2 linked regions of the Ketobacter alkanivorans genome follow. Each later gene encodes a partner of the first gene's protein in a complex. Links are inferred from orthologs where the notes say so. Each region holds a gene or a part of one and is shown on either strand. Other genes may lie near its edges. The genes, in order: uvrD and uvrB.

Region 1 (3,304 bases):
TGAAGAACTGAGCCGCAGGGCTTTTACCTTTCCAATAATAAGCCGCACCGTGCCCCATCTCTACGGCACCACGAGCCACCGCATCGAACACACCCATGGCGGGCACTAATTCGCCAGCCCCATGTACTTTTACTTTCAGACGGCCGTTACTCATCTCTGTGACGGCCTTGGCGAAATTCTCCGGCGCCATACCCAAACCGGGGTAATTACGAGGCCAGGTGGTTACCATTTTCCATTCGAAGGTCTGTTGAGGTGCCGCGTCCAGCGCAGTGGGTGTTTCGGATTCTTTGCCGCAACCGGACAAGGCAAGTATGCCAAGGGTCAGCCAAAGCAGGCTGGTGCGCGTCCACATCATGTGTAGGCTCCTGAAAGGGTGTTTGAAGTTAATTGTTATTGGAATGAGAGGCTCCCCAATTGAGGTCGGGGAGTCAAGCGAAACCTGCACCCCGCCCCCTTAAAGCAACGCCTAGAGCAATTCCAGCCGGGCATACTGGGCTACCAGCCACTTCTCCCCGGCACCGGCAAAATTAACGCGGACTCGTGAATTGGGGCCTTGTCCTTCGCACCCCATAATCACACCATCGCCAAATTTGGGATGACGCACCGAGCGCCCCAATCGGTAGGGTGTGTCTGTATTCTGCACGGCAGCACGGCCCCGCGGCACGGCCATCGGCCGGGTGATTTTTGCAGCGGCCCGCACCTCCTGCAGGCAATGGTGCGGTATCTCACGGATAAAACGTGATGGCGCATGCAGCGCCTCCGAGCCGTATATGCGGCGGCTCTCTGCGTGACTAATGAACAGTTTTTTCATAGCCCGCGTGATACCCACATAGGCCAGACGGCGTTCCTCTTCCATGCGATCCAGGTCGTCCGCCGACTTCATCGACGGGAACAACCCCTCTTCCACGCCCACCATAAAGACAATAGGAAATTCCAGCCCCTTGGCGGAATGCAAGGTCATCATTTGCACACAGTCTTCGTCCGCCTGGGCCTGAGTATCACCTGCCTCCAACGCCGCGTGATCCAAAAACGCCGCCAGTGAGGCGCTATCGCCTTCGCCATTTGCCTCAAACTCACGGGTGGCACTGATTAATTCCTTGAGGTTCTCAACCCGAGCTTCGCCCCGATCGCCTTTTTCATTCTGGTGAAATGCAATCAGGCCGGAGGCCTCAATAACCCGTTCCGCCTGCTCCGACAAACCCAGCCCGCGCAGCTCCTGATCAAGCAACTCGATCAACCCAAGAAACTCATGGAGGGATTTCCCGGCTTTGGTGGACAGTTCTTTGTGCTGCAACACCGTGAGGCTAGCCTGCCACATCGGCACTTTCAGTTCACGTGCGGTGTTACGAATCCGTTCCAACGATTTATCACCCAAACCTCGAGACGGCGTGTTTACCACGCGTTCAAAGGCAGCATCATCATCCCGATGACAGATCAAACGCAGATACGCCAACGCATTTTTAATTTCTGCCCGCTCAAAAAAGCGATGGCCACCGTAAATACGATAAGGAATGCTGCCCCGCAGCATCGCCTCTTCCAACACCCGCGACTGCGCGTTGGAGCGGTACAAAATGGCTATTTCACTGCGCCGCAACCCCTGCTGTAAGGCTTGCTGGATACGCTCCGCCACAAAGCGGGCTTCGTCTACCTCGTTAAAGGCAGAGTAAAGGGAAATGGGCTCGCCATCCTCACCGGATGTCCACAGTTGCTTACCCAGGCGGTCACGGTTGTTCGCGATCACGCCGTTGGCAGCATTCAATATCATCGCCGTGGACCGGTAATTCTGCTCTAACCTCACCACCTCCGTACGACCAAAGTCATCACCGAAGGATCGAATGTTTTCTATACGAGCACCGCGCCAGCCGTAAATGGACTGATCATCGTCGCCCACAATGGTGATGGGCACATTCTTGCCCGCCAACATTTGCAGCCAGGCATACTGAATACGGTTGGTATCCTGAAATTCATCCACCAGGATATGACGAAAACGCTGTTGATAATGCGCCAGCAACTGCGGTTGATGTAACCACAACTCATGACTGCGCAGCAGCAGCTCGGCAAAATCCAGCATACCGCCACGCTCGCAGGCTTCCTGATACTGCCTGTATACGCCGATCAATGTCTTCTGGTAAATGTCGCCATAATCGTCGATATGATCCGGACGTAAGCCTTCATCCTTATTGCTGTTGATAAAAGCCTGCGCCTGTTTCGGCGGCCAACGAGACTCATCCAGTTCCTGCTGACGCATGATTCGTTTCACCAGACGCAGCTGATCATCTGAATCGAGTATCTGAAAATTCTGAGGTAGCCCGGCCTCCTGCCAATGCATACGCAGCAAGCGATGAGCAATGCCGTGAAATGTACCCACCCACATGGAACCGCTGGGAGCGCGCATTAATGTTTCTATGCGATTGCGCATTTCTGCGGCAGCTTTATTGGTAAAAGTCACCGCCAATATGCTGAAAGGAGAGAGCTGTTGCTCTTTAATTAGCCAAGCAATGCGATGCACCAGCACTCGAGTCTTACCGCTGCCGGCACCGGCCAACACCAGCAACCGATCCGCCATGGAAGTGACTGCCTGAGCCTGGGCACTGTTAAGAGACTGTATTAACGAAGATTGATGCATCGCCGCATTCTACTTTTTATGGCGCACAGTTCCAAACATAATAAGAAACGGTCACTTCTACCGCTTTTATCTATAAAAAGTACAAAGAACGGCAAAAATCCAACAAAAAACGGCCACTATGTAAAAAATGTCACAAGAAAGTTTCACGTTCTGTGTATTTGCGTATATATTTTTTGCTAACCAAAGTGCGAAGGTGCGTCTATCGAACTGGTATAACGATAACAATAAGAAAAACCCAGGATTGCTGCCCAATTCTTTTATTTCTCAATTGTTATCCTCTCCCTGCTCGATTCCAGCACAGTTTGGTCTTCCATATAAAAATACATACTGAATGGAGTTCGACTCTAATGGCAATGAACAAGAGTTTTAAGGTAACCGCTCTTGCCGCAGCGGTCGCTGCCGCCGGATCGGTGGCCCCGGCTTACGGCTATGAGTACGTTAAAGATGATTTCCGAATGCAGGTTGATACCACGGTTTCTGTTGGTGCCTCGTGGCGTGCAGATGATCGGGACTATCGTGGCGTGGGCACAGTGAATGCCGCCGCTGCTGGCGAATCCAGTCATTTGCATGGCACCGGCTCTCAGGACAACAGCAACCAGCTCTGGAAAAAGGGTTCAACCTTCTCTGAAGTTGCCAAGGTCACCATGGACCTGGAGATGAACTACAAAAACTACGGTG
Region 2 (3,278 bases), 2.1 Mb from region 1 along the record:
AAATCCCGGCGATGGTTGCCGTAATTAAAAACATCAATTGGCTTGCCTTCCAAAATGGCTTTGGTAAACATAAACAGCGCCATATCCGGACGCCCCCAAGGGCCGTACACCGTAAAGAATCGCAGCCCGGTGGTGGGAATATTGTAAAGATGACTGTAGGTATGGGCCATCAGCTCATTGGCTTTTTTACTGGCAGCATACAGAGACACGGGGTGATCCACGTTATCGTGAACAGAAAACGGCATACTGGTGTTGGCACCGTAAACGGAGCTGCTGGACGCATACACAAGATGCTCTACCCCATGATGGCGGCAACCTTCCAAAATATTGATGAACCCCATGATATTGGAGTCAACATAGGCGTGGGGGTTCACCAGGGAGTAGCGGACACCCGCTTGCGCCGCCATATTAACCACCCGCTGGGGCTGCTCTTTTTTGAATAGCGCCTCGAGTGTTGGGCGATCTTCCAGCGCGGCTTTGACGAAAGTGAAGCCTGCACGATCTTGTAGACGTGACAGACGAGCCTCTTTCAAGGCGACATCATAGTAGTCGTTCATGTTGTCGAGGCCGATGACTTCGTCACCTCGATCAAGCAGTTGCTGACTTAGCGCAGCCCCAATAAACCCTGCTGCGCCGGTTACCAATACCTTCATACTGTTTCGAACCCCTAACTGATGAACGCCTGACTCTTGATCTCTTGCACTTCGTCTCTGAGGCGGGCAGCCTCTTCAAATTTGAGATTTTTTGCCGCTTCGAACATTTGTTGTTCCAAATCTTTTATCAGCGCGGCTACCTGTCGAGGCTGCATAGTGGCCAAATCTCGACCAGTATCGGATTTCTTATCCGCAACCTTACGGCCAGCCTTACGCAGACTACCGGGAGCCCTGGCCCCTTCCATGATGTCTTCAACGGACTTTTTGATGCCGATGGGCGTTATGCCATTGGCTTCATTGAAGGCAACCTGTTTAGCTCTGCGGCGGGCGGTTTCGTCGATGGCGCGCTGCATGGAGTTCGTTATTTTATCCCCATACAGGATGGCTTTGCCATTCAGATTACGGGCTGCTCGCCCAATGGTCTGTATCAGGGAGCGTTCTGAGCGCAGAAATCCTTCTTTATCCGCATCGAGAATGGTGACCAAAGACACCTCTGGCATATCCAGCCCCTCACGCAGCAAGTTGATGCCCACAAGCACATCGAACTCCCCCAACCGCAGATCGCGAATGATCTCCACCCGCTCTACGGTGTCAATATCGGAATGCAAATAGCGGACTCGCACCCCATGCTCCATAAGATAGTCGGTCAGATCCTCCGCCATACGCTTGGTTAGGGTTGTAACCAGCACACGCTCTTGCTTGGCTACTGTGGCGTGTATCTGAGACAACAGGTCTTCCACCTGAGTCAGCGCAGGCCGCACTTCGATTTCAGGATCCACCAACCCGGTGGGCCGCACGATCTGTTCAACAATAGCTTGCTGATGCTCCGCCTCGTAATTGCCTGGGGTGGCGGACACAAAAATAGTCTGAGGGCACAAGGCCTCCCATTCTTCAAATTTCAGTGGGCGATTATCCAAAGCAGAAGGCAGTCGAAAACCATATTGAACCAGCGTTTCCTTGCGTGATCGGTCACCACGATACATTCCGCCTACCTGAGGGACGGTTACGTGTGACTCGTCAATCACCACCAGAGCGTTGTCTGGCAGGTATTCGAACAGGGTTGGCGGTGGCTCGCCAGGTGCCCGGCCAGAAAGATAGCGGGAATAGTTTTCGATGCCGGTGCAGTATCCAAGCTCTTGCATCATTTCGATATCAAAGCGAGTGCGCTCACTCAAACGTTGATGCTCCAGCAATTTGCCTTCATTGGAATAGAACTCGAGCCTATCGTGTAACTCAAGCTTGATGTTCTCAATGGCACCAACCACCGTTTCACGGGGCGTCACGTAGTGTGATTTCGGGTAGATCGTGTATCGGGGGATCTTCTGCAACACCTCTCCGGTCAGCGGATCGAACAGGGACAGGTTTTCCACTTCATCGTCGAACAACTCAATACGCAGTGCCTCTCGCTCCGATTCTGCGGGAAACACGTCAATAACCTCACCTCGCACACGATAGGTGGCGCGGTTGAATTCGAGGTCGTTGCGGGTGTACTGAAGTTCGGCCAGGCGACGCACAATCTTACGTTGATCAATCTGCTCACCACGATCCAGATGCAGCACCATATTAAGGTAACTACCAGGATCGCCCAAACCATAGATAGCGGACACGGTGGCCACTATCAGGACGTCTTCCCGCTCCAACAAAGCCTTGGTGGCAGACAGCCGCATCTGCTCGATATGCTCATTAATGGAGGAATCTTTGTCGATAAAGGTGTCGGATGCGGGTACGTAGGCTTCGGGCTGGTAATAATCGTAATAGGAAACAAAATACTCCACCGCATTATCAGGAAAGAAGTCTTTAAACTCTCCATACAGCTGTGCGGCCAGGGTTTTATTGTGAGCCATCACCAGTGTGGGGCGCTGAACCTGCTCCACCACATTGGCAACCGTAAAGGTTTTGCCGGAGCCGGTCACCCCCAGCAATGTCTGATGGGAAAGGCCGTCATTCAGGCCTTCCACCAACTGAGCAATGGCAGCGGGCTGGTCACCCGCTGGCTTATACTTGGAGTGAACCTTGAACTTTTTCACTACTAGTCTTTCGTTCCACGACCGTACTGGTCATCGAGACGAATGATGTCGTCTTCCCCCAGATAGGAACCCGTCTGGATTTCGATAATTTCCAACGGAATTTTTCCGGGGTTTTCCAGATAATGAACCTCACCCAAGGGAATATAAACCGATTGGTTCTCTGCCAGCAAAATGCTGTCTTCTCCCCTGCGGACACGGGCGGTACCTTGCACCACGACCCAATGCTCGGCACGATGATGATGCAGCTGAGTGGACAGCTTAGCACCCGGCTTCACCGTAATACGTTTTACTTGATAACGATCGCCAGCATCCACCGAGTCAAAACGACCCCAAGGTCGATGTACCTCGCGATGGAACTCATGTTCTGAGCGACCGCTGGCTTCAATTAACTTCACGATGTCTTTTACTTTTTGAACCTGGTTGATATCGGCCACCAGAACGGCGTCTGCAGTTTCCACCACAACCAAATCCTTAACGCCCAGACAAGTGACGAGTTTGCCGCTGGCATGCACCATGGTGTTGTGGGTATCCTGGGTGATCACATCACCCACCAAAACATTGCCCTGCTCGTCTTTGTCCTGCACTTCCCACAGAGATT

The links.
Region 2: the proteins of uvrD (region 1) and uvrB are in contact, whole or in part, in a crystal structure (PDB 7EGT), measured with the Thermus thermophilus proteins. The link is inferred for Ketobacter alkanivorans from one-to-one orthologs. Residues at the interface, in WP_096412145.1 of Thermus thermophilus: His654, Arg656, Phe657, Gln666, Asp668, Glu669, Lys680, Arg681, Leu682, Ser683, Lys685, Tyr686, Ala687; in WP_096411307.1 of Thermus thermophilus: Glu23, Leu25, Arg26, Asp27, Gly28, Glu29, Arg30, Phe31, Arg55, Glu326, Asp327, Phe328, Glu379, Ser382, Gln383, His398, Gly400, Arg401.

Annotation. Positions count from the first base shown.
Region 1 is NZ_CP022684.1:2,929,846-2,933,149, reverse strand. What follows is about bases 47-3,028. They hold uvrD (DNA helicase II), read right to left. Parts: upstream 2,627-3,028; coding sequence 467-2,626; downstream 47-466. Other genes in these bases: Kalk_RS12530 (DUF1302 domain-containing protein), read left to right, coding at 2,974-3,028; Kalk_RS12540 (TRAP transporter substrate-binding protein), read right to left, coding at 47-352. Also shown: more of Kalk_RS12540, read right to left, coding at 1-46; more of Kalk_RS12530, read left to right, coding at 3,029-3,304. UniProt on the Escherichia coli protein: A helicase with DNA-dependent ATPase activity. Unwinds DNA duplexes with 3'-5' polarity. Translocates on single-stranded DNA with 3'-5' polarity. Initiates unwinding more efficiently from a nicked substrate than double-stranded DNA.
Region 2 is NZ_CP022684.1:855,219-858,496, forward strand. What follows is about bases 175-3,130. They hold uvrB (excinuclease ABC subunit UvrB), read right to left. Parts: upstream 2,681-3,130; coding sequence 668-2,680; downstream 175-667. Other genes in these bases: Kalk_RS03465 (NAD-dependent epimerase), read right to left, coding at 175-653; Kalk_RS03475 (mannose-1-phosphate guanylyltransferase/mannose-6-phosphate isomerase), read right to left, coding at 2,683-3,130. In the rest of the region: more of Kalk_RS03465, read right to left, coding at 1-174; more of Kalk_RS03475, read right to left, coding at 3,131-3,278. UniProt on the Escherichia coli protein: The UvrABC repair system catalyzes the recognition and processing of DNA lesions. A damage recognition complex composed of 2 UvrA and 2 UvrB subunits scans DNA for abnormalities.